DNA from 3 places in the Streptosporangium sp. NBC_01469 genome. Region 3 is predicted to be linked to each of the others. Evidence: predicted binding sites of a transcription regulator. Region 3 holds the regulator's gene; each other region holds the start of a gene.
The links. The regulator LexA, encoded in region 3, represses DNA repair genes until DNA is damaged. The targets are predictions, from matches to a motif close to TCGAACANNTGTTCGA.
Positions count from the first base shown of each region.

Region 1 (10,686 bases), 5.4 Mb from region 3:
CGCCCCGACGCAGGCCACCAGGTCGACCGCGCCCATGTCGATGCCGAGTTCCAGGCTGGAGGTCGCGACCACGGCGGGCAGCCGCCCGGACTTGAGCGCCTCCTCGATCTGGGAGCGCTCCTCCTTCGACACCGAACCGTGGTGGGCCCTCACGATCTCCGGGACGACCCCCTTGGCCGCGCCGGCCTGCGCCATCATCGCCGCCGGGGTGGAGGCGGAGGCCGGCGGCCCGGGGAACCCCTCGGCCCAGTGCACCGGATCCGCCTCCGCGCTCTCCCCGGCGCGTTCCCCGCCGTCCTCCCGCCGCTCCCACGCCAGCTCGTTGAGGCGGGTGCACAGCCTCTCGGCCAGCCGCCGGGAGTTGGCGAACACGATCGTGGAGTTGTGGCTCCGGATCAGCTCGAACAGTCGCTCCTCCACATGCGGCCAGATCGACCGCCTGGCCGGGGTCTCGGTCAGCCAGCGGTCGTCGTCGGGGGCGGGGGAGGCGGGAGGCGTGTCGAGCTCGGTCATGTCCTCGATCGGGACGACCACCTCGACCTCGATCTCCTTGTCGGAAGGCGGCTGGACCACGGTCGCCGGGCGCGCCCCGCCCAGGAAGGCGGCCACCTCGCTCACCGGCCGCACGGTCGCCGACAGGCCGATCCGCTGGGCGGGCCGGGGCAGGAGGGTGTCGAGCCGCTCCAGGCTGAGGGCCAGGTGCGCGCCGCGCTTGGTGGCCGCCACCGCGTGCACCTCGTCGACGATGACCGTCTCCACGCCGCGCAACGCCTCGCGGGCCTGGCTGGTGAGCAGCAGGAACAGCGACTCGGGGGTGGTGATCAGGATGTCGGACGGCCTGGTCGCGAACCGGCGCCGCTCCTCGGGGGAGGTGTCGCCGGACCGGATCGCCACCGAGATGTCCGGCACCGGGAGACCGAGCCGCCGCGCGGTCTGCCCCAGCCCGGCCAGCGGCGCCCGGAGGTTGCGCTCGACGTCGACCGCCAGGGCCTTGAGCGGCGACACGTACAGGACCCGGCACCGCCTCACCGGCTCGCCGTCCCCCCGCGAACGCCTCCGCCCGCCTCGGGTGCCCGCACCGCCCGCCGTGTCCGTATCCGCCGAACTCCCGCCGTCCGTCGAGCCCGCGCGGGTGCCCGGGACGCCCGTGACGGCGCCGCCCGCCGGGGTGTCCGCGCTCGCGATGGCGCCTCCGGCGCCTGAGGGGGAGCCGGGAGCGGAGGAGGCGAGCCGGTCAAGCGACCACAGGAAGGCGGCGAGCGTCTTGCCGGAGCCGGTGGGCGCGACCACCAGGGTGTTGTCACCCCGGGCGATCGCCGCCCACGCCCCCTCCTGCGCGGCCGTCGGCGCGGCGAACGCCCCGGTGAACCAGTCTCTGGTCATCCGGGTGAAGTGGTCGAGCGCTCCGCCCGCGCCCGTCGTCTCACTCATCGTCGCCCCCTGACTCCCGGTCCGGCCGACCAACCGGGTCACCGCCCATACTGCACGGCACCACCGACAGAACCCGCCACCGCCGACCGGCGGACGGGAGCGGACGGCCCGTGCGTCACCTGCGGATAAATGATCCACCGATCTCGCGGCCGGACCTCGGGAGACCGCGCCCCGAGGCGTTCCCGAGGCCTCGCCACCGGGACATGACGTCCGGGATAGGTTGGCTCCCTGTCGTCACGGACATGGCTTTGACGAACACACGACGCATTGAGTGGTGAGCTAACGGTGAGCATCGACCATCAGGCCATCGAGGCGACACGTGAGCGGATCAAGGCGGAGCACCTCAGGGCACACCGCCCGCCGAGCAGCGCGAGGGGGCTGCACCACTTCGCGCTGATCTCCTCCGACGTCGAGACGACGATCGCGTTCTATCAGGACCTCCTGGAGTTCCCGCTCACGGAGATCTTCGAGAACCGTGACTACCGGGGATCGAACCACTTCTTCTTCGACATCGGCAACGGCAACCTCCTCGCCTTCTTCGACTTCCCCGGCCTGGACCTCGGCCCCTACAAAGAGGTCCTCGGCGGGCTCCACCACGTCGCGATCTCCGTCGATCCCTCCACGTGGGAGCGCCTGCGGGGCAAGCTGGAGGCGGCGGGCGTGCCGCACACGGTCGAGAGCGGCGCGTCCATCTACTTCGCCGACCCCGACGGGGCCCGCCTGGAGCTGCTCGCCGACCCCCTCGGCGAGATGTACGGCTCCCGCGTGCTCTGACGACTCCGTACCCGACCTCCCCGGCCGTCCGGGCTCCCATCTGCGGCGGTCCTTCCCCCGTACGTCTCCCGTCCCCGTCCCGGTCCCGTCGGGCCGTGGGACCTGGACGCGGGGCGGCCGACGGCCCGGAGTCGTGCCGGGACGGGCCATGGCACACCGGAGTGGATCCATACTTGGGGCATGCGCCTGTCGGAATTCTGGAAGCGGATGAAGTCACACTTCGGCGACCAGTACGCCGATTCGTGGGCCCGCGACTACGTCATCGCCGATCTCGGCGGCCGGACCGTGATCCAGGCACTGGCCGAAGGCGTCGGGACCAAGGAGGTCTGGCGCGCCGTGTGCGGGGTGACCGACGTCTCGCCCAGGCTCCGCTGAGGGCCGATGAGCCCGAGGGGGCCGGTGAGCCCGGAGAGGAACGCGAAGATCCGAGGAGTACCCGAAAGTCCGGGGACCGGGGAGCCGGGGAGTACGTGAGAGCCCGGAGTGCCGGAGTGAAGCCCGAAGGTTTTCCGGGGTTGGGGCGAAGCCCCGGCCGGGGAGACCGGGGGAGGGCCGGTCAGGACGGCCCCGGGAGCGGGGCGAGGAGCTTCTCCACCGAGTCGGCCGCGTGCGCGGGATCGTCGGCGCTCTCCTCGCCGTCCGGTGACCACAGGAACAGCCAGCCGTCCCTGACCGGGGTGGCGAAGACGATGGTCTGCCGGAGGCTGTCCGGATGCCATACCCACAGCACCGGGGCGGTGCCGCCGAGGGTGCGGCTCGCCAGCCCCCGTTGTCGCAGTTCGGTGGCGAGGGAATCGAGATGGGCTAGGCGTTGCTGCGTGAACGCGTTGGGCACGTTGGGCACCTCGGGTCGTTTCCCCTCAGGATCACCCCAGGTCAGCCTGGTTACAACAGGCCCAAGGTAATTCTCGGAAATGTCGCCTCCCGGATGGGTTCCGTACTCTTCGGGGCGGTGACCCGCCGGTCGTGCCCGGTCATGCGCGGGGGCCTCCGTGGTGGTTCGCGACTCCCGTAACCCGTGGTGCCAACGGGCGGCGATCGAACAGTCGTTCGGCTATATTGAACAGGCCGTCGCTCCTGGCGTGCCCTCCCGAAATTGTCGGCGGCACCCCGTAGCTTTCTGGCAACCGATCCAACCCGCGACCCTTCAGGGGGCTCCCATGGCAGCTAACGACCGCGAAAAGGCGCTTGAGACCGCACTCGCTCAGATCGAGCGTCAGTTCGGCAAGGGCTCCGTCATGCGCCTGGGCGATGAGGTCCGTGCGCCCATCGAAGTGATCCCGACCGGCTCCATCGCGCTCGACGTGGCCCTCGGCATCGGCGGCTTCCCGCGCGGCCGCGTCGTCGAGGTCTACGGTCCCGAGTCCTCGGGCAAGACCACGGTCGCCCTGCACGCGGTGGCCAACGCCCAGCGCGGTGGCGGCATCGCCGCGTTCATCGACGCCGAGCACGCGCTCGACCCGGAGTACGCCCAGAAGCTGGGCGTCGACACCGACGCGCTGCTCGTCTCCCAGCCCGACACCGGGGAGCAGGCGCTGGAGATCGCCGACATGCTGATCCGGTCCGGCGCCGTCGACCTGCTGGTCATCGACTCGGTCGCGGCCCTGGTGCCCAAGGCCGAGATCGAGGGCGAGATGGGCGACAGCCACGTCGGTCTCCAGGCCCGCCTGATGTCCCAGGCGCTGCGCAAGATCGCCGGCGCGCTCAACAACACCGGCACCACCGCGATCTTCATCAACCAGCTCCGCGAGAAGATCGGCGTCATGTTCGGCTCGCCCGAGACCACGACCGGTGGAAAGGCGCTGAAGTTCTACGCCTCGGTCCGTCTCGACATCCGCCGCATCGAGACGCTGAAGGACGGCACCGACGCTGTCGGCAACCGCACCCGGGTGAAGGTCGTCAAGAACAAGATGGCCCCGCCCTTCCGCGTGGCCGACTTCGACATTCTCTACGGCATCGGCATCTCCCGCGAGGGTGGCCTGATCGACATGGGTGTCGAGCACGGCTTCGTCCGCAAGTCCGGCGCCTGGTACACCTACGAGGGCGACCAGCTCGGCCAGGGCAAGGAGAACGCGCGAAACTTCCTCAAGAGCCACCCGGACATGGCGAACGAGATCGAGAAGAAGATCAAGGAGAAGCTCGGCGTCGGCCCGCGCGTCGACAACCCGGCCACCCCGTCGCCCGCCCCCGCGGCCTCGGCTCCGGCCGCCGCGTCGGGCCGCGCGTCCGGTGCGGCCGCGGCTCCCGCCGCGTCCGGTCGTGGTGCCAAGGCCGCCGCCGCCCCCAAGCCGGGTGACGCCTGAATCCGGGCTGATCGATGACGACGGGACCTGACTCCGGTCCGGCCGGCGAGGCCGGGCCGAGAGACTGGGGTGCCTGGCCCGACGAACCTCGGGCGGGCTCACCGGGCAGGCGTGGGCGCGGGCGCGACTACGGTCCGTCCGTCCCGGAAGGAGGGTTCCGCGAGGAGATCGCGGAACCTGCGGATGACGCGCCGCGAGGCCGGAAGAAGCGTGCCTCCCGGCGTGGCGGGCGGCGGTCCGGGGATGCCTCCCCCGGCTTCCTGCCTGACGGACCGGATGGATCCGATGGATCCGACGGACTCGGTGGATCCGGCGGGTCGGCCGAGGGGGCTCCGGCGAGCCGGAGGTCCGGGGCCGATCCGCAGGCGGTGGCGCGAGGCATCTGCCTGCGGCTGCTGACCATGGCGCCGCGCACCCGAGCTCAGCTCGCGGAGGCGCTGCGCAAGCGCGAGGTGCCCCAGGAGGCGGCGGACGCCGTGCTGGACCGCTTCTCCGAGGTCGGGCTCATCGACGACGAGGCGTTCGCCGCCGCGTGGGTGAGTTCGCGCCACGCCGGGCGGGGGCTCGCCAGAAAGGCCCTCGCCTCGGAGCTCCGCCACCGAGGGGTGGACAAGGAGACCGTGAATGAGGCGGTGGATCAGCTCGACCCCGAGGAGGAGGCGGAGACCGCCCGTCGCCTTGTGCGACGCAAGCTCTCTTCGACCCGGGGCCTGGAGCCCGCGGTCAGGACCCGCAGACTGGCGGGCATGCTCGCCCGTAAGGGATACGGTCCGGGCCTGGCGTTTCGCGTCATCCGCGAAGTGCTGGAGGACGAGGGGGCGGAAACATCGCCATTCGCGGAGGATCCGGGCTATCCCCTCGACTAGTTCAAAGCGGCTTGACAGCGGGTCTTTGCTTGCTCGTTACCTCTCTGACGCTTAATCTCAACGGCAGTGAGGAGTTACTCCGCGCAGCGCGGATTGTCATAGCGGTGTAATACGGACAAGCAGGCTTGACGGATGAGGACGGGACGACGGACCGGCGGGAACAGCCGGTGGGTGATCCCCTCTGGGTTCACCACTGTCCCGACAGCGCCGCCTCTTGGGCTTTCCGTGCCGTGCGTGTGACCCCTCGTGTGCCTGATATTTGCGACGCGAGGAAGGTGAGGCGCGCATGGATCCGGTCGTGGTCGTCATGTTGGTAGTGGCGGTTGTGGCTCTCGCCGTGATGACAGCCGTGCTGGTCGTGTTGCTGCGTCGCATCGGTGGAGTCGGGGCGGTGCCGAAGGGCCCCACCCCCGAGCAGGAGGCCGAGGCCGAGGCCCACCTGGAGGAGGCCAGGCGCGAGGCCGCCGACATCCGGGCGAAGGCCCAGGACGAGGCCGGAGAGCTCCTGCGCAGGTCGGAGACGGCGGTCGAGGCGGCGGCCGAGATGCGCAAGGAGGCCGAGGCCGAGGGCAAGATCCTGAAGTACGAGCTCAAGGAGCTCCGGTCCGACCTCGAACGCAGGGAGAACCGGCTGGCCGAGCGGGAGCAGCGCCTCGACGAGGAGGCCAGGCGCCAGGCCGACCGGGCCCGCAAGCTCGCCGAGACGGAGACCGAGCTGGCCGACCGCCGCGAGGATCTCGAACGGGTAGCCGAGGAGCGCAAGGCCATCCTGGAACGGGTGTCCGGGCTCACCAGCGACCAGGCCAGGGCCGAGCTGGTCCGGGAGATCGAGAACCAGGCCAAGCGCGAGGCCGCGCTGATCATCAGGGAGATCGAGGGCGAGGCCCGTAAGGAGGGCGAGAAGCGCGCCACCAAGATCGTCACATTGGCGGTCCAGCGGGTGGCCACCGAACAGACCGCCGAGTCCGTGGTGAGCGTCCTGCACCTGCCGGGCGACGAGATGAAGGGGCGCATCATCGGCCGTGAGGGTCGCAACATCCGCGCCTTCGAGTCGACCACCGGCGTCAACCTGATCATCGACGACACGCCGGAAGCCGTGTTGCTGTCGTGCTTCGACCCGGTCCGCCGCGAGACCGCGCGGCTGACCCTGGAGAAACTCGTCCTCGACGGCCGTATCCATCCGCAGCGCATCGAGGAGGCCCACGAGCGCAGCAAAGCCGAGGTCCAGGAGCTGTGCGTGCGCGCGGGCGAGGACGCCCTGGTGGAGCTCGGCATCACCGACATGCATCCCGAGCTGGTCACCCTCCTCGGTCAGCTCCGTTACCGCACTTCCTACGGGCAGAACGTGCTCGGCCACCTCATCGAGTCCGCCCACATCGCCGGAATCATGGCGGCCGAGCTGCGGCTCGACACGACGCTGCTCAAGCGCTGCACGCTCCTGCATGACATCGGCAAGGCGCTCACCCATGAGGTCGAGGGCAGCCACGCGCTCATCGGCGCCGAGATCGCCAGACGGTATGGCGAGCACGAGGATGTCGTCCACGCCATCGAGGCCCACCACAACGAGGTCGAGGTCAAGACCGTCGAGGCCGTCCTCACCCAGGCCGCCGACGCGATCAGCGGCAGCCGCCCCGGCGCCCGCCGCGAGTCGCTGGAGGCCTACGTCAAGCGATTGGAGCGCCTTGAGGAGATCGCCACCTCCTACGAGGGCGTCGAGAAGGTCTTCGCGATGCAGGCGGGGCGGGAGATCAGGGTCATGGTGAAGCCCGACGCGGTCGACGACATCCAGGCCCAGGTGATCGCCCGCGACGTCGCCAAGCAGGTCGAGGAGGAGCTCACCTACCCCGGCCAGATCCGCATCACGGTCGTCCGCGAATCGCGGGCCACCGAGTTCGCCCGCTGAACCCGCCGAACCCGTCGAACCTGCTGAACCCGCCGAACCCGTCGAATTCACCGGATCCACCGAACCCGCCGAATCCACCGCACTCGCAGAGCCGGGCGCCCTCACCGAAGCAGGCGGCCTCGTCGAACCCACTGACCCCGCCTCACCGGTGAGCCCGCCGAACCGGGCGAGCTCGTTCGATCGCCCGGCACGCCGATCCGTCCAGCCCGTTCCCTCCTTCGGGCCTTCAGGGGCGCAGCCCCTCGTCCGGCAGTCCGGTCCCGGTCTTTCGCTCAGGAGTGGAAGATCTGCTGGTAGAAGGCGAGCTCGGTGGCCAGGGCCGCGCTGCGGGTCTCGGCGCGGCGGAAGCCGTGGGCCTCGCCCTCGAACGTGAGGTAGGTGCAGGGAACGCCGCGTTCGGCGAGAGCGTCGACGAAGGCCTGCGACTGCGCCGGAGGGACCACCGGGTCGGACAGGCCCTGCAGGAGCAGCATGGGACAGCTCACCCCCGCCACCCGGCCGACGGGCTCGCGCGAGGCGTACAGGGCGGGGTCCTCCGGGCCGATCAGCCACTCGATGTAGCGTGACTCGAAGTCGTGGGTGGTCGCGCTGAAGTTGGCGAGCGCGCTCACGCCGTAGTAGGAGACGCCCCCGGCGAACGTGTCGGACGCGCAGCAGGCCGCCATCACCGTCCATCCGCCCGCGCTGCCGCCCCGGATCGCGATCCGCGCCGGGTCGCCCAGCCCTTCCGCCGCGAGCCACTCGGCGCCGGCGATCGAGTCCTCGACGTCGACCACGCCCCACTGGCCGCGCAGCCGCTCGCGGTAGACGCGGCCGTAACCGGTGGAACCGCCGTAGTTGACGTCGAGCACGCCGATGCCCCTGCTGGTGAAGAACGCCTTCTCCAGGTCGAGCGCGCCGACGCTGTGCCCGGTGGGCCCGCCGTGCACGAACACGACGTACGGGGCGGGGCCCTCGCCGCGCGCCACGGGGTTGGACGGCGGATAGAGGAAGGCGTGCACCTCGCGCCCGAACCGGGTCTCGAACTCCACGGGCCTGGCGAGTGGCAGGTAGCCGGGGTCGGGCAGCTCGTTGACGTCCCGGCGGAGCTCCTCCACCCGCTCGGTCACGGTGTCGACCCTGACGATCGACCGGGGCAGCGCCGGGCCGTACCCGATCCCGACCAGGGTGTGCCCGTCGGTGGCCAGCACCGCGTCCCAGCCCTTGTAGGGCACGTCCAGGTCGCTCAGCACGCCACTGTCCGGGTCGAAGACCCCCAGCCGCAGGTCGCCCCGCCCGTGCAGGACCGCGAGGCTCCCGTCGGCCATCGGCGCGTACGGCACCGCGCCGAGCTGCCACAGCGGACCCGCGAACTCCTGCTCCGCCGGGTAGAGCGCTCTCGGTGAGGTGCCGTATATCCCGACCAGGTAGAGGTTCCACCAGCCCGACCAGTCGGAGATCAGGTAGAGGCTCTGCCCGTCGCGCCACCGCGGGGCGAGCACCGACTCGGAGGTGCCGCCCTTGACCTTCCAGGAGGTGTCGTCGGCCAACCGGGAGATCCACAGCTCGGTGCCGTTCCACGGCATCCGGGGGTGGTCCCAGCAGATGAAGGCCAGGTGCTCGCCGTCGGGGGAGATGGTGGGGGCGGCGTAGAAGTCGTGGCCGCCGGCCCGCTCGCGCGGCTCGCCCTCGCCGGACAGCGGGATGGACACGATCGACCGGCTCACCCGGCCGTCGTCGTGGCGCTCCCTGACGCACCAGACCTGCCCGTCGTGGACGACCAGGTCCGCGTAGCGCAGGGCCGTCGGCTCCTCGGGCTCCGGCGTGAGCGGCCGGGGCTCGCCGCCGGTGGGCAGCAGGTAGAGCCGCTGGTCGGCGAAGTTCGTGAACACCACACCCTCGCCGGGCACCACCGCGTACGACCGTCCGCCGTACTCGTGGACCCTGGTCCTGGCGCTCCACGGCGCGCTCAGCAGCTCGCGCTGGGCGCCGTCGGCGCTCCGGTGCACGATGGTGGTCCGCCCGCCCTCGGCGGGACGGTCCTCGGTCCACCAGACCTCCTCGCCGAGCACCGTCGGATATCCGAGGCGCAGCCCGGAACGGGCGACGTCGGAGGTGGAGACCGGCGACGGCCAGGTGGCGTACGGCAGGACGACCTGCTCGGGGGACATGGCGCAATCCTGCCCGATAACCCGCCGCGTGTCGCCGGTATCACGCTCGCGTCACCCGAGATATACCGCCGGTGAACCGCGCGAGCCGTGAGATCAGGGGGAATGATGAGATGAGGGCGGTTGGCCCGGTCTCCGCCATAAGCCGGCCCTGCGGATGTTTTCACCCGCCCCTCACGAGGAAGGGCGGTCACCGGATCCGGTGACCGCCCTTCGACCGCCGTACTTCTACGGTGCGGGGGTGGGGGTTCCGACGCCGCCCTCGACCGCGGTCGGCGAGTCGGGCCGGGCGATCGGCTTGGCCGAGGTCTTCCTACTGCGGCGGCTCCGCCTTTCCAGCCAGGTGGCGACGGCGCCCACCATCACGTTGATGATGATGTAGATGATCGCGATGACGATCACAGCGGGAATGATGTTGTTGAAGTTGGAGGGCAGCACGCGTGCCCCCGCGTTCAGCAGGTCCTCGAACGACACGATGAAGCCCAGGGCGGTGTCCTTCAGGAGCACCACCAGCTGCGCGACGATCGCCGGCATCATGACCGTGACCGCCTGCGGCAGCAGGATCATCCGCATCACCTGGCTCGGACGGAGGCCGACTGCGAGTGCGGCCTCACTCTGTCCCCGCGGGATGGACAGGATGCCCGCCCGTACGATCTCCGCCAGCACCGAGCCGTTGTACAGGACCAGGCCGATCACCACCGCCGAGAACGGCGTCACGGTGAGCCCGAAGACCGCGCTCCCGCCGAACATCACCGCGAAGATCATGATCAGCAGTGGGATCGCCCTGAAGAACTCGACGACCGCACCCGAGGAACGGCGGATCCAGACGTTCGTCGAGAGCCGGCCGATACCGAAGACGAACCCGAACGGCACCGCGATCACGGCGGCGACCGCGGCCGCGCTGAGTGTGTTCAGCAGGCCGGGCAGGATCAGGTTGATCCACACGTCGCCGCGCAGGAACGGTGTCCACAACTCGGCGTTGAGCTGGTTCTTCTCGCCGAGCTTGGTCACGAGCACGTACGCCGCGAACAGCACGGCGAGGACGGCCAGCACGGTGAGCACGTTGTTGCGTATCCGGGCCTTGGGGCCGGGAATGTCGTACAGGACGCTGACGCGCTCGGAACTCTCGACGCGCCGCTTGCGCGCCGGGGGCCGCTCTGTGGTCACCGCGGTCATCGGACCACCGCCAAGCGCTTGGCCAGCCAGCCGAACAGCAGTCCGGTCGGCAGGGTCAGGATCAGGAAGCCCAGCGCGAACCCGGC
Region 1 is NZ_CP109465.1:4,118,558-4,129,243, forward strand. Features, by position in the region: gene OG587_RS18450 (ATP-dependent helicase) at 1-1,431, opposite strand, end outside; gene OG587_RS18455 (VOC family protein) at 1,717-2,205, shown strand; gene OG587_RS18460 (DUF3046 domain-containing protein) at 2,386-2,580, shown strand; gene OG587_RS18465 (hypothetical protein) at 2,762-3,040, opposite strand; gene recA (recombinase RecA) at 3,366-4,508, shown strand; gene recX (recombination regulator RecX) at 4,523-5,374, shown strand; gene rny (ribonuclease Y) at 5,661-7,277, shown strand; gene OG587_RS18485 (S9 family peptidase) at 7,550-9,427, opposite strand; gene OG587_RS18490 (amino acid ABC transporter permease) at 9,653-10,591, opposite strand; gene OG587_RS18495 (amino acid ABC transporter permease) at 10,597-10,686, opposite strand, start outside.
Region 1: a site for LexA is predicted at 3,244-3,259, ahead of recA (recombinase RecA). Genes of this name have one in related genera too.

Region 2 (10,686 bases), 4.7 Mb from region 3:
GGCGTGGTGGTGGCCTACGAGCGCAACACGACCACCAACAACCACCTGCGCCAGAACGGGATCGAGGTCATCACGATCCGGGGCAGCGAACTCGGCCGCGGCCGGGGCGGTCCGCGCTGCATGAGCTGCCCGCTCGAACGCGACGGCATCTGAACCCTTCCGCCGGGGACCCGGCCGCGCGGAACGTGTCCCCGCCCCGGATCACCGGGCGTACGGAGATGCCGGAAATACCGGAGATGCGAACATCCGGACGGCGCTCGCGGGCTCCGGGCGGCACGCGAGCGCGCCACCGATTCCCGTCTCCGGCCGGACGGGACCGTCGCACCGGGTATTCCCCGTCGATGTGTCGTTCAAGATCATACGCCCGTCGCCGCGCCCGGTGATGCCGCCACCCCGACATCCTCCAGAAGATGCGGGAATCCGGCGAAAGTCCCGAAAAAACCGGAGGTTTCGCGATCCCGAGTAGGACAAGTGCGGCGTTTGAGGCGGACCCCATCGGACCGGATTCGACATCTTTTTTCCAATCAGCTTGACCTTAGGCGCCCACAGCTTTACCGTCACTGTCCGTAACCACACCTCGTGGCGTTATCGGGTGAACCCTGACGCACCGGTCACCGAAGGTGCCTACCTCGGGCGCCAACCCGGTGAACGGGGCATAAGTTGCGAGGTAGCACAATCAAGTTGAGAGCACCACATAACAGAGCCGGGGGGCCACACCATGCCGTCTGAGTACGCCAAGTCGTTGGGTGCACGACTCCGCGCCATTCGCACCCAGCAGGGCCTGTCCCTGCACGGAGTCGAAGAGAAGTCCCGCGGGCGCTGGAAGGCGGTCGTCGTCGGCTCCTACGAGCGTGGCGACCGTGCCGTCACCGTGCAGAAGCTTGCCGAACTGGCTGATTTCTACGGAGTGCCGGTCTCGGAGTTGCTGCCGGGAGGGGCCGCTCCGAGCCCCCTCGGCCCGACACCGAAGCTTGTGATCGACCTTGAGCATCTTGCCCAGCTCCCGAAGGAGAAGGCAGGCGCGCTCGCTCGCTACGCGGCCACCATCCAGAGCCAGCGTGGCGACTACAACGGCAAGGTGCTGTCCATCCGCCAGGAGGACCTCCGCTCCCTCGCCGTGATATACGACAAGTCCCCCAGTGAGCTCACCGAGGAGCTCATCAGCTGGGGAGTCCTGGACCCGGAGGCTCGCCGAGCCGTCGAGTCCTTCTGACGACCCCTGACCGGTCGTGGGTGCGCCGGAACCGGCGTGCCCACCCCGCAGAGAATCTTGCTCTCAGCAGAAACGTGCGCTTCGTCCCGCCCCGGGCTACAGCCGTTGTGGTAGGAAAAGGCAAACATGCGTTTAGCGAGATGTGGTGGACATGGCCCCGGGAGATGATCGGCTTGATCACTCTCGATCGAGCCCGAAAAGCCGTCTCCGCGCCGTCATGGCGTCGCTGGGATCGACCAGGACGCGCGCCTTCCTGCGGCTGCTGACCTCGATCGGCACCACCAAGACGCAGGACACCCTGAAACTCCTGCCGTTCGTCGTCATGGCCGTGGTGGCCCTGATCGACTTCGGCTCGGGCCCCACCTCCGGCCTCCTGCCGCTGCTCGCCCTCGGCCCGGCCTTCGCCAGCGTGGCGTGCGGCCTCGCCCGCACCACGGTGGTCGGCGTCGTCGCCCTGGTGCTGTGCCTCGCGCTCGGCGTCTACAACGACATCCTCTGGATGCCCCGCACCGACATCACCCTCATCGCCATCCTCGGCGTCACCGTGGCCAGCGTGCTGGCCAGCGCCGGGCGGCTGCGCCACGAACACCAGCTCGCCGACGTGCGCTCGGTGGCCGAGGCCGCCCAGCGGGTGCTGCTGCGCCCGGTGCCCCGCCGCGCGGGACCGGGCATCGGCGTGGCCGTCTCGTACACCTCCGCCACGGCCGAGGCCAGGATCGGCGGCGACCTGTACGAGGTCGTCACCACCCCGCACGGGGTCCGGATCATCGTGGGAGACGTCCAGGGCAAGGGCCTGGAGGCCGTGGAGACGGCCGCGGTCGTGCTCGGGGCCTTCCGTGAGGCGGCGCACGACGAGAGAACGCTCCAGGGCGTCGTGGCGCGTCTGGAGAACGCGCTGACCCGCGAGCTGTCCGGCGAGCAGTTCGTGACCGCCGTGCTGGCCGAGATCAGCGGCGGTTCCACCATCACCGTCATCAACTGCGGCCACCCGGCGCCCATGGTGCTCGGCGCCGACGGCGGGATCTGGTTCGCCGACCCGCCGGACGAGGCGCTCCCGCTGGGCATGAGCGCCCTCAAGGCCAGCGAGCCGCAGCCGCACCACATCCCGTTCGAGCCGGGCGACCAGGTCCTCTTCTACACCGACGGGGTCATCGAGGCGCGCGACGGTGCGGGCGAGTTCTATCCGCTGCTGGAGCGGGCGCACCTGCTGGACGGCGACGACCCCCAGGGGTCGTTGGACGCCCTCCGCGCCGATCTGCTCGACCACGTGGGCAGGCCGCTGGGCGACGACGCCGCGATGCTCCTGTTGCGCCACCGCGCCGCCCGCCAGAGCTCCACGGCGGCGTGAGGAACGGCAACGCGAGGGACGAGGGAACGGCGACGCGAGGGCCGAGGGAACGGCGGCGCGAGCGAGGAACCGGTCGCACGAGGGACGGGGACACGAAAACGTCCCCGCACGCCCTGTGCCCGCCGGCGGGACCGGTGGACGCGGGACGTGCGGGGACGGCGCCGGTGAGCACGGGCGGCGACCCCGGGTGGGAGGCCGCTCCGGCTCTAACCGGCTAGGGGGATCTGGCCGGGGAGCACGGGCTGGCTCGGCATGCCGAGCAGCTTCTCCACGGTGGTGACGAAACGCTCCGCCTCGGAGATGAGCTCCTCGGCGTCTCGCGAGGACACCGTGCGGGTCAGGCCCGCCTCGGCGGCGGCCCGCTTGGCCGCGCTCGTCTCGAAGTAGGGGGCCCACTCGGCCAGGCGGGGCTCGGCCTCGGGCAGCATCTCCCAGGCGCTGCGCAGCCTGCGCCTCCTGCGGCCCTCCATGGGACGGGGACGGGCCGCCAGGACGGCAGCGGCCGCCCTGAGCGCGGCGAGGTGGGCCGCGACGTAACGCGCGGCGGAGGTCCGGGCGGCGGCGGCCTCTTCGAGGCAGTCGCGCGCGTCTGAGAGGTGCGCTCGCACCGTGGGGGACAACCGGGGCCCACCGGAATCGCTGAGCCGAGGGGTCATAGTGCTTCAGCCTCCTTGGTCGCAAGCGGCTCCGGTGTTTTCGCCGGTGGTATCACACTCGCAGACCCCACCGACAAATCCACCGGACGGCCGGACGAGGAGCTTCCCCTCTCCCCGCCCGTCCTGACCTGGCCCGATCGTCTCCGCCGACGACGTGGGCCCGATCGGCCGCCCTTGGAACACGAGCCGCGAGCCCCGTGTCATCACATCGAACATAAATTCGATCACTAATACTGTCAAGTAAAACGACGAACAAAAGTTCGATCTTCGGGCATGTGGCGCACGCGAAAGGGCCCCGGGAGATCGTCGTCTCCCGGGGCCCTGTTCACGACCGGCTCAGGACCGGCTCACGACCGGCGGGATCACGCCCGCCGGATCGGCCGCTCCGCCGCCCTACCGGACGAACCTGCCTCGGACGTGCACCGGCACTCCCGTACCGAGCAGGCCGGGAAGGACCTCCGCCACGTGCATCGGCAGCCGTACGCAACCGTGGGAGGCGGGCGCCAGCGGCACCGAGAGCGCGCCGTGGAAGGCGATGCCCCCGTTGAAGAAGATCGGGTTGTAGAGCTGGCCCAGGTAGGACTTGTGCCAGCCGTCCCTGCGCCAGGTGGTCTTGTAGTCGCCCGTCGGCGTGCGGGCGTCGCCGCAGAACCGCTGGGCCCTGCCCTCCCAGGTGGCCGTCTCGCAGTAGGCGATCCCGCTGCCGGAGGAGGTGTGGCTGACCAGTTTCACCGCGCCGTCGACGTAGAGGACCATCACCTGCTTGGCGAGGTTGACCTCCACCCGGGTCGGCTTGCCGTTGGGGACGAGCACCTTCGGCGCCCGCGGGGCCTCCAGGGCGTCCCAGGTCCCGCGTGCCACGGTGCTGGTCGGCGAGACGCCGTTGACCTTCTGGAAGGCCCAGACCGCCACCAGGGTCGCCCCGCCGTAGCGGCCGTCGATCCTGCCGGGGGCGTAGCCGAGCTCGGCCAGCCGGGTCTGGAGCAACTTCACCGCGGCGCCCTTCGCGCCGAGCTTGAGCGTCCTGCCGGGTGCGACGAACGGGGACGCCCCCGTCGCCCCGGCTGTCACGGGTTTCCCGGCCGTCACGGCCGTCACGGCCGTCACGGCCGGGAAAGCCGAGGTCTGGGCCGCGGCGGCGCCGGCGGAAAGGGTGACGCCCGCGGAAGAGAGGAGCACGGCTCCCGCCGTCATCAGCGCGGCCACTCCCAGCCGCTGTCCAGCCCCCACTTTCAATCAACTCCTCATATCACTATGGATCGGGTCAAGGGACCATAGCGCACGGTTTCCCCGCGCAGGCGGCCGGTTATAAAGCGGCAATCAACGGTCAATCTGTTTAGAGTGGCCGCGTGCCAGAAAAGTTGCATCCGAACATCGAGAAGGTCGCCGCCGTCCTGCGCGAGCACGGCGTTCCCGGCGAGATCGTCATCTTCGCGGAGGCCACCCCGACCGCCGCCACCGCGGCCGCGCAGCTCGGCTGCGAGGTCGGCGCCATCGCCAACAGCCTGATATTCGACGCCGACGGCGAGCCGCTCCTGGTGCTGACCAGCGGCGCCCACCGCGTCGACACCGACCTGATCGCCAGGACGGCCGGCGCGGCAAGGGTGCGGCGCGCAGACCCCGCCTTCGTACGGGCGGCCACCGGCCAGGTCATCGGCGGCGTCGCCCCGATCGGCCACCCCGCCCCGGTCAGAACCCTGGTCGACACCTGGCTGGGCAAGCACGAGGTCGTCTGGGCCGCCGCCGGTCACCCGCACACCGTCTTCCCGACCTCCTTCGACGAGCTCGTCCGGATCACCGGAGGGCTCCCCGTCGAAGTCGAATGACGGCTTTCCCCAGCGTTTGAGCACCGCGCTCACCCCGCGCTCACCCCGCGCTCACCCCGCGCTCACGGCCCCGCGCTCACGACACGGCGCCGCCGGGACCCGTACGGCCCATACGGGTCCCGGCGGCCTCGGAGAGCCGGTCAGGCCCCTCGCGGCCCGGCCCGGAGGCGGGCGGGAGCGGCGGGGAAACCTCCTGGTGAACGCCGGACAGCACTCCCTCCCCACGCGGTGACCCGCGTCACGTCCGCCCTGCTAGGGTGCGACGCGTGATCGGACTGCGACGGATCGGCCCCGACGAGTTCACGCTCCGGCTGGACGCGGTCCTCGGCGTCTACACCGAGGCGATGCACCCGCCGGTCGACCAGATCGCCGGCCGCAGGCTCATCATGGGAAACCACGCCACCCACCCCGCCTTCACCTGCCTGTTCGCCGAGCTCCCCGACGGCACCCCGGTGGGCATCGCCTACGGCTTCCACGGGGTTCCCGGCCAGTGGTGGCACGACGTGGTCAGGCGGGCCCTGGCCGACAGGCACGGCGAGGGCGGCGCCCACGGCTGGCTGGGCGACGCGCTGGAGCTCGCCGAGATCCACGTCCACCCCGACTACCAGGGCAAGGGCATCGGCCGGGCGATGATCATGAGCTTGTGCGCGGGCCGCCTTGAGCGCACCGCCGTGCTGTCGACCCGCGACCAGCCCACCGCGGCCAGGCACCTCTATCGGAGCATCGGCTTCGTGGACCTGCTCACACAGTTCGTCTTCCCCGGCGGGCACGAGCGCTACGCGATCCTCGGGACCGCCCTGCCGCTGGTCGGCTGAGCCACCCGGCCGCCCCGGCTCCGGATCTCCACCGGGACGCCGTCCCTCCCGTACCCCGGTGTGCCACGCCTGGGAGTCGCGCCCCCGGCGGACCGGGGGCCCGCGGTGTCAGACCGGCAGCGGGGCGATCTTCGACGTGTGGTCCAGGGCTTGGAAGACCTCGCGGGTCGCGCTGGAGCGGTTGAAGGTGATGAAGTGAATGCCGGGGGCGCCCTCGTCGAGCAGGGTCTGGCAGAGCTCGGCGGCGTGCTCGATGCCGAGGCTGCGCACCGCGGCCGGGTCGTCGGCGACGGCCGCGAACCTCTCGGCCACCTCCGGCGGGAACGGCGCGCCGGAGAGCTGCTCGGACCTGGCGATGGTGCTCATCTGCGTGACGGGCATGATGCCGGGAATGATCGGCGTGTCACAGCCGCTGGCCGCCACCCGGTCGCGCAGCCGCAGGTAGTCCTCGGCGCGGAAGAACATCTGGGTGATCGCGTAGTCGGCGCCCGCGCGGCACTTGCGCACGAAGTACTCGGTGTCGGCCTCGATCGAGGCCGACCTGGGGTGCTTGTACGGGAAGGCGGCCACGCCCACGCAGAAGTCGCCGGACTGGCGGATGAGCCGGACCAGCTCCTCGGCGTACAGGACACCCTCGGGGTGGCGCACCCACTCGCCCGTCACGTCGCCGGGCGGGTCTCCCCGCACGGCGAGGATGTTGCGCACCCCAGCTCCCGCGAAGCGGCCGATCAGGTGGCGCAGCTCGCGGACGGAGTGGTTGACGGCGGTGAAGTGGGCCACCGGGGTGAGCGTGGTCTCGTGGGCGAGCCGCTCGACGATGTCGACCGTGCGGTCGCGGGTGCTGCCGCCGGCGCCGTAGGTGACGGACACGAAGGTGGGGTGCAGGGACTCCAGCTCGCGGACCGCGCGCCAGAGCTGACGCTCCCCCTCGTCGGTCTTCGGGGGGGAGAACTCGAAGGAGAACGAGCGGGCACCGGCGGCGAGGAGCTCGCGGACGGTGGCGACACGATCAGGGAGGACAGATGCGCGACCCAGAGCCATGGGGTCAAGGATACTTGCCCGGCCGCTCGGGCGCCCGATCAGATCATGTCCGCCGCCCGCGGAACGGACTTGTCACAATTAGCGAGTAAAACAACCACCTCCCTAGATCGAAATGTCCCCTTGGACCGTTAATCTCATTACCTGACCTCCTCCCGCCGCCGAAGCCGGGGGATTCCAATTTTCATAGATTGGGTTTCCTGCCTCATCGCCAGTCGCAAGGAACCCGGAGGTGTCGTGCCCTACACCGGCTGCACAGGCGTTCCACCTCTCCGCCGGACCGGCGGAGAGGATCTTGTCGATCATGCGTACGGTGGTCGGGGTGCCATCACCGCCGGTCACGCCGCCGGGACGCACGGCGCCGTACCGCGTTTCCCCCCCAGAGCTGAAGCCCAGGGTCTCCACACTGGAGGTATTCGATGATCACTTCTGCAGCCGCGCTGGACACGATCCGGTCGGAGGTCGATCGTTCTCTTCGGCGATTCGTCGAACGGCAGCGCCCGCAGGTCAGCGCTCCGGAGCTGGCGCCGCTCGTCTCTGCGGCCGAGGACTTCCTCGCGGGCGGTAAGCGGCTGCGACCCGCCTTCTGCTACTGGGGCTGGCGCGGTGCGGGCGGGGACGACGATCCCGCGCTCTTCTCCGCCGCGGCCTCGCTGGAGCTGCTCCAGGCCAGCGCCCTGGTGCACGACGACGTGATGGACGCCAGCGACCTGCGCCGGGGCATGCCCTCGGCGCACCGCAGGTTCGAGGAGTTGCACCGGAGGGCGGGCTGGCACGGCTCGGCCGAGCAGTTCGGCGAGGGGGCCGCCATCCTGCTGGGCAACCTGATGCTCATCTGGTCCGGTGAGATGTGGCGGAACAGCGGCCTGCCGGCCGCCTCGCTGGCGGCGGCGCAGAAGGTCCACGACGACATGCGCACCGAACTGATGTGCGGGCAGTACTTCGACCTGCTGGAGCAGGCGCACGGCGAGGGCACCTTCGACAGCGCGCTGCGGGTCGCCCTCTTCAAGAGCGGCAAGTATTCGGTGGAGCAGCCGCTCAGGCTCGGCCTGGTGCTGGCCGCCCGGGGCAGGGAGCCCTGGATCGACCGGCTCTGCGAGGAGTACGGGCAGTCCGTGGGCATCGCCTTCCAGTTGCGCGACGACATCCTCGGCGTGTTCGGCGATCCGGGCGAGACCGGCAAACCGGCTGGCGACGATCTTCGCGAGGGCAAGCGGACGATGCTCATCGCCCGCGCGCTCGCCGTGGCCTCGGAGTCCCAGGCCCAGGTGGTGCGCACCACCCTCGGCGACCCGGACCTGGACGAGGCCGGGGTCGACCGGCTGCGCGGGATCATCGAGGAGACGGGGGCCCTCGTGGCGTGCGAGGACCTGATCAAGGGATACCTGGAGAACGCCCTCGGCTCGCTGGAGGGCGCCCCGATCCTCCCCGAGGCCCGCGCCGCACTGGCCGACCTCGCGGTGGCCGCCACCTCCCGGCGGACCTGACCGCGCGCCCGGCTCGTACCGGTCCGGCTCGCGACAGGCCAGTCCGCATCGGTCCGGCTCGCGACGGGTCGGCTCGCACCGGTCCGGCTCACGACAGGCCGGTCCGCATCGGCCCGGCTCACGACGGGTCGGCGAACGGCACGGTCCGCCCGGCAGGGGACACGGTCTTCGCCGGGCGGAGAGGGCTTTCAGGCGGGGACGGCCAGCCTCCGCTTGAACTCCCCCGCCGCCGCCTTGGGATCGTCGGCCTCGGTGATCGCCCGCACGACCACGACCCGGCGCACGCCGTACGACATGACCTCGTCCAGGTTGGCGAGGTCGATGCCGCCGATGCCGAACCAGGGCCGGTCGGTCTCCAGGGCCGCGGCGTGCCTGAGCAGGCCGGGGCCCGGGGCGAACCTGCCGGGCTTGGTGGGCGTCGGCCAGATCGGGCCGCAGCAGAAGTAGTCGACACCGGGCTCGACGGCCGCGGCGGACGCCTCCTCGGGGGCGTGAGTGGAACGCCCGATGAGGATGTCGTCGCCGAGCATGTCGCGCACGACCCGCACCGGCAGATCATCCTGGCCGAGGTGGAGCACGTCGGGGCGGATCGCGTAGGCGATGTCGGCCCTGTCGTTCACGGCCAGGAGGGTGCCGTGCCGGTCGCAGGCCTCGCGGAAGACGGCGAGGAGATCGAGCTCCTCGCGCGCCTCGAGACCCTTCTCGCGCAGCTGCACGATGTCGACCCCGCCCGCCAGGGCGGCGTCGAGGAAGTCCGCGAGGTCTCCCCGGTCACGACGCCCGTCCGTACAGAGGTACAGGCGGGCGTCAGAAACCGAGGGCTTGGGCACGTCTCTTCACCTCGGTATGGCGACCCGCCACGATCGCGTCGACCGGCGAGCCCGGCAGCGTGTCGTCGGGGGTGAAAAGCCAGCGTAGGGATTCGACGTCGTCGTATCCGGCGTCCAGCAGCACCGTGAGGGTGCCCGGGAGGCCCTTGACGACGTCTCCGTCGGCGAGGAACGCGGCGGGGACCTGCGGCTCGCCGCCGCCCCTCCGCACTCCGATGAGCTTGCGGTCCTTGAGAAGTTGCTTGGCGCGACCGGCGCTCAGGTTGAGCCTTCTGGCCACCTCGGTCAGGGTGAGCCACTCGCCCACCAGCTGGTCGGTTTCCCGGTCGATCTGCGCAACAGAAAGCGTCACGAATCCACCACTACCACATCGAGCCCTTCGCCAAACACCTGGCGGCGAGGTTACGCCACCGTACAGTCGCGCAACGCTATCGCAGGGTCGGTGAGGCGATCGACGTCGAGGCGCTGCCCGCCCTCGATGAGGCGGCGCCCCTGGACCAGGTCGCGGGGGCGGTTGACCGAGAGTACCGCGGTGAGCCGGTCGTCCTCGGTCACCCAGCACACTGCCCACCTGGGCTTCCCCTCGGCCTCCGGGTCGCCGCGCCGGATCGGGCGGGCGCCGTCGTGGTGGCCGGCGTACTGGACCATGTGGCCGAACTGCTCGGACCAGAAATAGGGAACCGGGTCGTAGACGGCGGCGTCGCCGACGAGCGTGGCCGCCGCGACGTCCGGGGCGCCCAGGGCGGTGTCCCAGTGCTCGACGCGGAGGCGGATGCCGTAGCGGCGCGACCACCAGGCCGCGCAGTCGCCCACCGCGACCACGTCGGGCAGCGAGGTGCGCAGGTGCTCGTCGGTGACCACGCCGTTGTCGAGCCTGATGCCGGACCCGGCCAGCCACTCGGTCGCGGGCCGCACGCCCACTCCGGTGACGACCACGTCGGCCTCCACCGCGGAGCCGTCGGCCAGGATGAGCCCCCCGTGCTCGACGGAGGCGACCATGGTGCCCAGGCGCAGGTCGACGCCCGCCTCGGCGTACCAGGGGGCGGTGTACGCGCCGACCTGGCCGAGCGCGGCGGCCAGCGGGGTGCCGGCGGCCTCGACGACGGTCACGGCGCAGCCCGCCCTGCGGGCGGCGGTGGCCACCTCGGCGCCGATCCAGCCCGCGCCGATGACGGCGACCCTGGTCCCCTCGCTGAGCAGGGAACGCAGCCGGAGCGCGTCGTCGATGGTGCGCACCACGTGCTGGGGGCCGTCTCCGCGCAGCCTGATCGGGCGGGCGCCGGTGGCGACGACCAGGCCGTCGTAGGCCAGTTCGCCCTCGGTGGTCTCGACCACGCCGGGGTGCAGTCCCTTGGCGGACACACCCGCGCGGAAGTCGACCTCGAGGGCGTCGAGGTCGGAGTCGACGACAGTGGAGTCGGTCTCGCCGAGCAGCACCCCCTTGGACAGGGGCGGACGGTCATAGGGCCGGTG
Region 2 is NZ_CP109465.1:4,784,374-4,795,059, reverse strand. Features, by position in the region: gene OG587_RS21410 (arginine deiminase) at 1-153, shown strand, start outside; gene bldD (transcriptional regulator BldD) at 719-1,213, shown strand; gene OG587_RS21400 (PP2C family protein-serine/threonine phosphatase) at 1,431-2,561, shown strand; gene OG587_RS21395 (SAV_6107 family HEPN domain-containing protein) at 2,768-3,217, opposite strand; gene OG587_RS21390 (L,D-transpeptidase family protein) at 3,611-4,447, opposite strand; gene OG587_RS21385 (YbaK/EbsC family protein) at 4,567-5,043, shown strand; gene OG587_RS21380 (GNAT family N-acetyltransferase) at 5,310-5,858, shown strand; gene metF (methylenetetrahydrofolate reductase [NAD(P)H]) at 5,967-6,899, opposite strand; gene OG587_RS21370 (polyprenyl synthetase family protein) at 7,316-8,383, shown strand; gene thiE (thiamine phosphate synthase) at 8,572-9,213, opposite strand; gene OG587_RS21360 (Rv2175c family DNA-binding protein) at 9,191-9,565, opposite strand; gene OG587_RS21355 (NAD(P)/FAD-dependent oxidoreductase) at 9,616-10,686, opposite strand, start outside.
Region 2: a site for LexA is predicted at 3,466-3,481, ahead of OG587_RS21395 (SAV_6107 family HEPN domain-containing protein). Genes of this name have one in related genera too.

Region 3 (10,686 bases):
GAGCCGACATGCAGAGCGACGAGCAGCACTATGACCCGCAGGCCCTGCAGGTCAAGTGGCAGCGCAGGTGGGAGGAACTGGACCCCTTCCGGGCCTCCGACGACCCCGCCGACCCGCGCGAGCGGCGCTACATGCTCGACATGTTCTCCTACCCCTCGGGCGACCTGCACATGGGACACGCCGAGGTCTTCGCCCTGGGCGACGTCATCTCCCGCTACTGGGTCCAGCGCGGTTACAACGTGCTGCACCCCGTCGGCTGGGACTCCTTCGGCCTGCCCGCCGAGAACGCCGCGATCAAGCACAACGCGCACCCGGCGGAGTGGACCTACGCCAACATCGAGACCCAGGCCAACTCCTACCGGCGCTACGGGATCTCCTTCGACTGGTCCCGCCGCCTGCACACCAGCGACACCTCGTACTACAAGTGGACCCAGTGGCTGTTCAACCGCTTCTTCGAGCGCGGCCTGGCCTATCGCAAGGGCGGCCTGGTCAACTGGTGCCCGAACGACCAGACCGTGCTGGCCAACGAGCAGGTCAAGGACGGCAGGTGCGAGCGCTGCGGCGCCGAGGTCGTCCGCCGCGAGCTGACCCAGTGGTATTTCAAGATCACTGATTACGCCGACCGGCTGCTGGACGACATGTCCCTGCTGGAGGGCGGCTGGTCCGAGCGCGTGCTGACGATGCAGCGCAACTGGATCGGCCGGTCCGAGGGCGCCGACGTCAACTTCGTGATCGAGGGCCGTGACGAGCCGGTCACCGTCTACACCACCCGGCCCGACACCCTGTACGGCGCCACCTTCTTCGTGGTCGCCCCGGACGCGCCGCTGGCCGAGGAGATCGTCACCGACGACCGGCGTGAGGCGTTCGAGGCCTACCGGGTTGAGGTGTCCAAGCTGTCCGACATCGACCGGCTGTCCACCGAGAAGGAGAAGAGCGGCGTCTTCCTGGGCCGGTACGCGATCAACCCGGTCAACGGCGAGCGCATGCCGGTCTGGGCGGCCGACTACGTGCTGTCCGACTACGGCCACGGCGCCATCATGGCCGTGCCCGCGCACGACCAGCGCGACCTGGACTTCGCCCGCGCCTTCGACCTGCCGGTACGGGTGGTCGTGCACACCGGCCTGGCCGATCCCGGCGAGACCGGCGTCGCCACCGCCGGTGACGGCGCGATGGTCAACTCCGGCCCGCTGGACGGCCTGACCAAGGCCGACGCGATCCGGAAGATCATCGAGGTGCTGAGCGAGCGGGGCACCGGCCACTTCACGGTCAACTTCCGGCTGCGCGACTGGCTGCTGTCCCGCCAGCGCTTCTGGGGCTGTCCGATCCCGATCATCCACTGCGCCGATTGCGGCGAGGTCCCCGTCCCCGACGACCAGCTGCCCGTCACCCTGCCCGACATGCGCGGCGAGGCCCTGGCGCCCAAGGGCGTCTCCCCGCTGGCCTCTGCCGAGGACTGGGTCAACGTCTCCTGTCCCAAGTGCGGCGGCCCGGCCAGGCGCGACACCGACACGATGGACACCTTCGTCGACTCCTCGTGGTACTTCCTGCGTTACGTCGACCCGGCCTACGACGAGGGCCCGTTCGACGTCGAGCGCGTGCGCAGGTGGGGGCCGATCGACCAGTACATCGGCGGCGTCGAGCACGCCGTGCTGCACCTGCTGTACTCCAGGTTCTTCACCAAGGTCCTGCACGACATGGGGATGGTCGACTTCGTCGAGCCCTTCACCCGCCTGCTGAACCAGGGGCAGGTCATCAACCAGGGCAAGGCGATGTCCAAGTCGCTGGGCAACGGCGTCGACCTGGGGCAGCAGATCGACGCCCACGGTGTCGACGCGGTCAGGCTGACCGTCGTCTTCGCCGGGCCGCCCGAGGACGACATCGACTGGGCCGACGTCTCCCCGGCGGCCTCGCAGAAGTTCCTGGCCCGCGCGTTCCGCGTCATGGCCGAGGCCGGCGCGGCCTCCGCGCCCGGCGTCGACGTCACCGCGGGAGACCTGAACCTGCGCAAGGTCGTCCACCACACCATCGACGAGGTCACCAAGCTGGTCGACTCCCACCGCTTCAACGTCGCGGTGGCCCGGATGATGGAGCTGACGAGCGCGGCCCGCAAGGCCATCGACTCCGGGCCCGGCGCCGCCGACCCGGCGGTCAGGGAGGCCGCCGAGACCCTGGCGGTCATGCTGTCCCTGGTCGCGCCGTACACGGCGGAGGAGGGCTGGGAGCGGCTGGGACACGCCGCCTCGGTCGCCACCGCGGGCTGGCCGGTGGCCGACCCGGCGCTGCTGGTCCAGGACTCGGTCACCTGTGTCGTCCAGGTCGCGGGCAAGGTGCGCGACCGGCTGGAGGTCTCCCCGGAGATCTCCGAGACGGACCTGGAGTCGCTGGCCCTGGCGTCGGAGAAGGTCCGGTCCTTCCTGTCGGGCACGCCGCGCAAGGTGATCGTCCGCGCGCCCAAGCTGGTCAACATCGTCCCGTAGGCGGCCGGGGAGCCATTCCGCGTGGTCTCGGGGTCGCTGCGGGCACTCGGGGCGCCCGTCCAAGGGGTGCCCCGAGCGCGACGGATCGACCGGTGTGTCCCCGCGCCCACCTCAACAGGCGGTCTCCCGTGCCCACGTCGACGGGAGGCTCCCGCGTGGACGTCAGCAGGCGGGCTGCCCATGTCAACGAGTGGGCTCCCGTACGGGTGTCAGGGCGGGCTTTCGTAGGCACGTCAACGGACGGGCTCCCGCGGCCACGTGAACCGGGACCATGCCGACGGGAGGTCGGCGAGGGCTCCGTGCCCGCCGGCGCGGAGGCTTCCCCGGACCCCGTCACCTGAAAAACGCCGGATGGGTGGTGTCCCGGCCTCGGGACACCACCCATCCGGCGTGTCGCGCGTCCTCCGGCGTGTCGCGCGGAGGTTGGAGCGCGTGGTTCGAAGCTCGCGTCGGAACGGTGCGGTTCGGTGGTTGGGAGTCCGCGTCCCAGAGCCTGTGGAAGGCGGTCGCGAGCCTGTGCGGGACGCTCGCGTCAGAGCTTGCGGAGGACCGCGACGACCTTGCCGAGCACGGTGGCCTCGTCACCGGGGATCGGGTCGTAGTTGGGGTTGTGCGGGACCAGCCAGACATGGCCGTCTCTACGCTTGAAGGTCTTGACCGTGGCCTCGCCGTCGATCATCGCCGCGACCACGTCGCCGTTGTCGGCGACCGGCTGCTGGCGTACGACCACCCAGTCGCCGTTGGCGATGGCGGCCTCGATCATCGAGTCACCGGTCACCTGGAGGAGGAAGAGTGTGCCCTCGCCGACAAGCTGCTTGGGCAGGGCGAAGACGTCCTCGATGCTCTCCTCGGCGAGGATGGGGCCACCGGCGGCGATCCGGCCGACGAGGGGCACGTAGGCGGCGGTCGGACGGCTGACCGGAGCCTCGTCGTCGCCGGAGTCGGGATCCACCCACAGCACGGGCTCGCCGGGAAGGCGCACCTCCAGGGCACGGGGGCGGTGCGGATCACGCCGCAGGTAGCCCTTGCGCTGCAAAGCCGTCAGCTGGTGCGACACGCTGGAGGTGCTGGTGAGCTGCACCGCCTCGCCGATCTCCCGCATGGACGGCGGGTAGCCGCGCTGCTGCACGGAGTCGCGGATCACCTCAAGGATCTTCCGCTGCCTGGGGGTGAGGCCAAGGGAGTCACGCCTTCGCACCGCCAGGTCGCTGGCGGCCGAACCGTTCTCGTTGTGCTGGCTCATACGAACTCCTCGCCTCCCGGTCTGTATCTAACACGTCGCACACAGCGACCATACCTTGGCCGAAGATCAGACTCAAACAATTGTTCGAATGTCCTCGAAATCGGCGACGCCGTGGTGTACAACATCGTACGGGAGTTCGATCGACATCGTGTTCGATTCACCGATCTTTCTTCGACATGTGTTCGGCCAGGTCGAGGGGATGGGGGGCACCGTGAAACCGACCGCGACGACACCACGATCCAGGATCGCGCCGAGGTCCCGGGCGGCGCGGCGATCACCGGGGGCGCCGCCCCTGCGGCTCGTGCCGCCCCCGAGACCGGAGCCGGAGCCAGGTTGCGCGCCGGAGTCCGCGCGAAGGTCCGAGGCCGGGCCAGGGCGGGAATCCGGGCGGGAGTCCGGGTGGGATCCTGTGCCGAGGCCGCGCCTCGGGCGTGAGCCGGGACGAGGGGCCGGGCAGGAGCCGCCCGAGCGGACGTTCGAGCGTGAGCCGAGGCGGGGGTCAGGTCGCGAACCGGGACGAGGGTCAGGTCGCGAGCCGCGACGGGAGTCCGGGCGTGAGTCCGTGAGAAAGCCCGGCCGTGAGCCGGGGCAGGTGTCGCGAAAGTCCGGGCGTGAGCCCGCGGGAAAGTCCGGGCGCGAGCCGGGGCGGCCGTGGCGAAGGCCCGGACGCGAGTCGGGGTGGGGATCCGGCCGTGAGGCGGGGCAGTCGTTCGGGCGCGAGCGGATGCGCCGGCCCGGCCGTGAGCCGGGGCGAGGGTCCGGTCGTGAAAACGGGCCGAGGCGGGCGCCGAGATCGGCGACGGCGCCCGCGGTGGGCACTCGCCGTCCCGGTGCCGCCCGACGGCCACTTCGGCTCACCCGGCGTGGCAGGATCGTGGCGGTGACGGTGCTCGCGCTGTTCACCCTGGCGGTGCTCTGGATCGGCGGGCGCATCGACATGGCCTCGGCGGGCGAGCGGGCGGGTCTTGAGGGCCTGCCGCGGATCACGGTGCACGCGGGCGACACGCTGTGGGAGATAGCGGACGCGTTGACGGAGGAGGCGGACACCGGCCCGGCGGTCCGTCGCATCATGGACCTCAACGGGCTCTCCGGCTCCGAGGTTCGGCCGGGGGATCGGCTCTATCTCCCCGAGGGCCTCGTCCCCCTGGGGTGAGCCGGTCGGCGGCACGTGTGAGGAGAGGTGCGTGAGAGGCCTCGCCTGACAGGTCGGCTGGGACGATTGTGAGGGAAGGGGCGCCCGGGGTGAGAGGGGTCTCGCTCGGGCGGCGACACGCCGGAATGTGACGGCTGATCAGCGACTTCGTGCGACAAGGTCGTTTCAACTTGCGTTCATGGTCGAGCACTTCTACGGTTGGACCACAACATCTAGTGGCTGCATCGCAACCCTTCACCACAGATTGTGTTTCCATTACCGCATCTCGACTATTCGAAGATGTGTGCGCGAGCGTCTGGGCGTGCGTGTCATGGGTAGGTGAGGTGGGTCGGCCGCTTCGGTAGGTCAAGGAGGCGACACGCGTGCATTGTCCGTTCTGTCGCCATCTGGACACGCGAGTCATCGACAGCCGGGCCACCGAGGACGGTGGGGCCATCCGCCGCAGGCGCACGTGCTCGGAGTGCGGGCGCAGATTCACCACGCAGGAGACCGTCCTGCTCATGGTGAGCAAGCGCAGCGGTGTGACGGAGCCGTTCTTCAGGGACAAGGTGATCGCCGGGGTCCGGCGGGCGTGCCAGGGGCGGTCCGTCGGTGAGGATTCCCTGGCGCAGCTGGGCCAGCGGGTCGAGGAGAGCATCCGGGCCACCGGATGCGCCGAGATCGCGGCTCATGAGGTCGGGCTGGCCATCCTGGGCCCACTCCGCGAGCTGGATGAGGTGGCGTACCTGCGGTTCGCCTCCGTCTATCGGGGGTTCGAGACGCTGGCCGACTTCGAGGCGGAGATCGAGCAGCTCCGCGCGGAGCGCTCCACCAAGCAGGACTGATGCAGACCCCGGGCGCCGGGGGTGAGGCGGCGCGTTGGTGTGGTCCGATTCGAGGGTTCCACGGAGCCCCAGGAGGGGGAAGTCATGACGGAGACTGTCGGCGCGGTGACACGCGGGGGCAAGAGGCCACGTAGGGGCCTGAAGATGAAGCGCATCTTCACCACGCCAGGTGTGCACCCCTATGACGAGCTGGTCTGGGAGCGCCGTGACGTCGTCATGACCAACTGGCGTGACGGCTCGATCAACTTCGAGCAGCGCGGTGTCGAGTTCCCCCGCTCGTGGTCGGTCAACGCCGCGAACATCGTGACCACCAAGTACTTCCGCGGCGCGGTCGGCACCCCGCAGCGGGAGTGGAGCCTCAAGCAGCTGATCGACCGGGTGGTGGGCGTCTACACGCGTACGGCGGTCGAGCACGGCTACTTCGCCGCCGAAGAGGACGCCGAGATCTTCGACCACGAGCTCAAGCACGCCCTGGTCAACCAGGTCTTCAGCTTCAACTCGCCCGTCTGGTTCAACGTCGGCACCGCGTCGCCGCAGCAGGTCAGCGCCTGCTTCATCCTGGCCGTCGACGACCAGATGGAGTCGATCCTCGACTGGTACAAGGAAGAGGGTGTGATCTTCAAGGGAGGTTCGGGCTCCGGCGTCAACCTCTCCAGGATCCGTTCCTCCAAGGAGCTGCTCTCCAGCGGCGGCACCGCCAGCGGCCCGGTCTCCTTCATGCGCGGCGCCGACGCCTCCGCGGGCACCATCAAGTCCGGGGGCGCCACCCGCCGCGCCGCCAAGATGGTCGTCCTCGACGTCGACCACCCCGACATCGAGGAGTTCGTCGAGACCAAGGCGCGCGAGGAGGACAAGATCCGCGCCCTCCGCGACGCCGGGTTCGACATGGACCTGGGCGGCAAGGACATCGTCTCCGTCCAGTACCAGAACGCCAACAACTCCGTGCGCGTCTCCGACGAGTTCATGCGCGCGGTGGAGAACGGCGAGGAGTTCGGCCTGCGCGCCCGCCTCACCGGCGAGGTCATCGAGAAGATCGACGCCAGAGAGCTGTTCCGCAAGATGGGCAAGGCCGCGTGGGAGTGCGCCGACCCCGGTGTCCAGTACGACGACACGATCAACGACTGGCACACCAGCCCGGAGACGGGCCGCATCACCGCCAGCAACCCCTGCTCGGAATACCTGCACCTGGACAACTCCTCGTGCAACCTGGCGAGCATCAACCTGCTGAAGTTCCTGAAGGACGACGAGACCTTCGACATCGCGAACTTCGTGAAGATCACCGAGCTGGTCATCACCGCGATGGACGTCTCCATCACCTTCGCCGACTTCCCCACCGAGAAGATCGACCAGACCACCCGCGCCTACCGCCAGCTGGGCATCGGCTACGCCAACCTCGGCGCGCTGCTCATGGCCACCGGCCACGCCTACGACTCCGACGGCGGCCGGGCGGTCGCCGGGGCGATCACCTCGCTGATGACCGGCGTCTCCTACCGCCGCAGCGCCGAGCTGGCCGCGGTCGTGGGCCCGTACGACGGTTACGCCCGCAACGCCGACGCGCACAAGCGGGTCATGCGCAAGCACAACGACGCGAACGACGCCCTGCGCACGTTCGACGAGATCGACGGGGCCATCCACCGAGAGGCCTCCAGGCAGTGGATCGAGTGCCTGCGGCTCGGTGACAAGAACGGCTACCGCAACGCCCAGGCCTCGCTCCTCGCCCCGACCGGCACCATCGGCCTGATGATGGACTGCGACACCACCGGCATCGAGCCCGACCTCGCTCTGGTCAAGTTCAAGAAGCTCGTCGGCGGCGGCTCCATGCAGATCGTCAACCAGACGATTCCCCGCGCGCTGCGGCGGCTCGGCTACCAGGAGGAGCAGGTCGAGGCGATCGTCGAGTTCATCGCCGAGCACGGCCACGTCGTCGACGCCCCCGGCCTGCGGCGCGAGCACTACGAGGTGTTCGACTGCGCCATGGGCGAGCGCGCGATCGCTCCCATGGGTCACGTCCGCATGATGGCCGCGGCCCAGCCGTTCCTGTCCGGGGCCATCTCCAAGACGGTCAACCTTCCCGAGTCCGCGACGATCGAGGACATCGAGCAGGTCTACATGGAGGGCTGGAAGCTCGGCCTGAAGGCCCTGGCCGTCTACCGCGACAACTGCAAGGTCGGCCAGCCCCTCTCGGCCTCGGGCAGGAAGGCCGAGGAGAAGGAGGCACCCGCCGAGCCGGCGATCCAGGTCGTGGAGATCAGCCGCCCGACCCGGCGCCGGATGCCGAACCAGCGCCCCAGCACCACCACCCGCTTCACCGTGGGCGGCGCCAAGGGCTACATGACCGCCTCGTCCTACCCCGACGACGGCCTCGGCGAGGTCTTCCTGAAGATGTCCAAGCAGGGCTCGACCCTCGCGGGCGTCATGGACGCGTTCTCGGTGGCCATCTCCATCGGGCTGCAGTACGGGGTGCCGCTGGAGACGTACGTCGGCAAGTTCGTCAACATGCGCTTCGACCCGGCCGGCATGACCGACGACCCGGACGTCCGCATCGCCGCCTCGGTGATGGACTACATCTTCCGCCGCCTGGCCCTGGACCACCTGCCCTACGACGACCGCGCCGCCCTCGGGATCTTCTCCGCCTCCGAGCGCGCCGCCCAGCAGCGCGGTGAGGACCCGGCCCCGATCCACACCGACGAGGTCATCGCCGAACTCGCCACCTCGGCCCCCATCGAGGAGCCGCAGCCCCGCCCCGAGGCGGCACCCGCGGAGGCTCCTCGGGTCGGCTCCCTGGAGTCCCACCAGGGTCGCACCGCCGACGCGCCGCTCTGCATGACCTGCGGCACCAAGATGCGCCCCGCCGGTAGCTGCTACGTCTGCGAGGGCTGCGGCTCCACCAGCGGCTGCAGCTGATTTCGGGCAGAGAAGCGGTGTTGGATATAGAGGCCGAATCTGCATAGTGCCTGGTAACGAAGGGGGTCGGGATCAAGTCCGGCCCCCTTCGGTGTTTCCGGGGCAGTGAACTGTTCGCTGATCTGGAGGAGGCGTCGGAGTTCTTCCGTCACCGCTCGACAAACTTTTCCGCTACCCACGATGAGCGCGCCTTGCTTAGGCGAGCCGTGCGGGCCCGACGTTCGATTCGCTTTTCGATTGAGTTGTCAACTTCCGGCGAGCAGGCTGACTCTTCGATGTATCGCTAAGGGCAGGATCCCCGCCCATGATGTGGTGGGCGGGCTTGTTACGCTCCGGTGTCCTATCTCGTCGGGTTGGCAGCCTGTCAGGCATGATCGATAGTTGCGACCATGAGTGGATTATCGGGTCGGGCCCTCCTTGCCAGGAGCGCCCTGATAGGGCTCGTCGTCGGTGTGGTGGTCGCCGTCATCTGGACCGACGACGTAATGGGCCGCAGAGGGCTGGGCCGCTTCGTCGTCAGTGCCGTCTGGCCCAACAAGCTGGCACCTTCCGAAGGACTGGGCGGCGTCATCAACGGCATCGCGATCATCGTGGTCCCGATTCTGCTCAGCGGGATCTTGGCGCGATCGGCCAAGGTTTCCCGGTGGTGGCTGGTGGCACTCGCCGGATCCGCGGCCTTCGGGGCGCTGACCTCGGGACTGTTCGCGCTTATCCCTTTCCACAGGGAGGCCTATGGCCTGCCCGAATCGCTCTTTGGGATCATCTTTCTCCTGGCCGGTGTCGCAGGGTACGCCGCGACGGCCTGGATGGTCATGCCGCGTACCGCCCTGCCGCGGATCCTCCTCGCGGGAGCGATGATCGCATTTCCGGTCGCTGCCGCCCAGGTTTCGGATCGCGTACAGCACTGGCACCAGGTCTGGGACCTGGACACGATGGGAGTGTCGCTGGTCTCCCTGGACATCCCCGGCCGTCGGCACGTGGCGGGTTTATGGCGACTCGATCCAGAGGACGGAGGCCCGGCAGTCGAGCTCACCTATCTCCTCGACGCACCCCGCACCATCATTCATCGCTTTTACAAACCCGGCTTCAATCTGCGGGAGGAGTGGGAGGTGCAGGTGTTCATCCGTGCCACGGCGGCCACTCCCGGCCAGGCGTGCGCCGCGCGGTATCTGAAAGCCGCACGGTATCTGAAACCCGCCTGGGCTTTTCCCGGCAGCGGCACCTGTCGGCCGCTGCCCGATGGTCGCGTCCTGTGGATCATTGATGACAGGCCCGTGGCCCTGTTCGCCAGATACGGCGATGTGCTGCTCCAGATCAGCAGTCTCGTCGTGACCGAGGCGGAACTACTCGCCACCACCGACAATGTCCGGCCAACGACCGCCCGCGAGTTGCTTGGCCGAACCGGAAAGCGTCGCTAGATCTCGCCCTTTCGTCGCACTTTGTCGAAGCTTCGGAATCTCCAGGCGACCACCCGTTCGGCGTCGCTTTGGACATCACGCTTGAAGGGGGCATGGTCGAGGCATACTTTCCCGCGGACGTGCCCATCGCCCTCGCACTATGTGGCGGTACCCGGTCGGTGACGCCGAATACCGCACCCTCCGAATAAGTGCACTGCCCCAGTATTCCTGGCGGAAAAGCAGTGCCTGCGTAGTGCCTGGTGACAAAAGGGGGCCGGAGTCGAGTCCGGTCCCCTTTCGGCGTTCGCGGGAGGTTGTGACGGCGAAAGAAGGGGCGGTTGATGACCGACGCGGACGGTCGGCGGGAAGCGCGGACGGGCGAGCAGGTGCGCGAGTACCTGCTCGCTGAGATCAATGTGGCTCTCCGCCGGCCGGGCATGTCCGGCGGAGAGATCGCCCTCAGGATTCACTTCGACGCGATGGCGTTCGCGGACGATCGTGAACGGCTCTGGAGTGAGGAGAGGGATTCCCTTCGTGCTCGGGGGGCTTTTCTCTCCACGGAAGTGCGGGGGGCCTTCGAGTCTCTCTGGGGTGCCGGAACCGATGACATGGCCGCGTCCGTCTATGCCGGGTTCGCCCATCGTCACGGATGGCTCCGGTTGGACCGGACCTTGTCACGGGACGAGTA
Region 3 is NZ_CP109465.1:9,483,665-9,494,350, reverse strand. Features, by position in the region: gene leuS (leucine--tRNA ligase) at 9-2,477, shown strand; gene lexA (transcriptional repressor LexA) at 3,010-3,720, opposite strand; gene OG587_RS41370 (LysM peptidoglycan-binding domain-containing protein) at 4,601-4,873, shown strand; gene nrdR (transcriptional regulator NrdR) at 5,236-5,697, shown strand; gene OG587_RS41360 (vitamin B12-dependent ribonucleotide reductase) at 5,782-8,601, shown strand; gene OG587_RS41355 (hypothetical protein) at 8,991-10,019, shown strand; gene OG587_RS41350 (hypothetical protein) at 10,340-10,686, shown strand, end outside.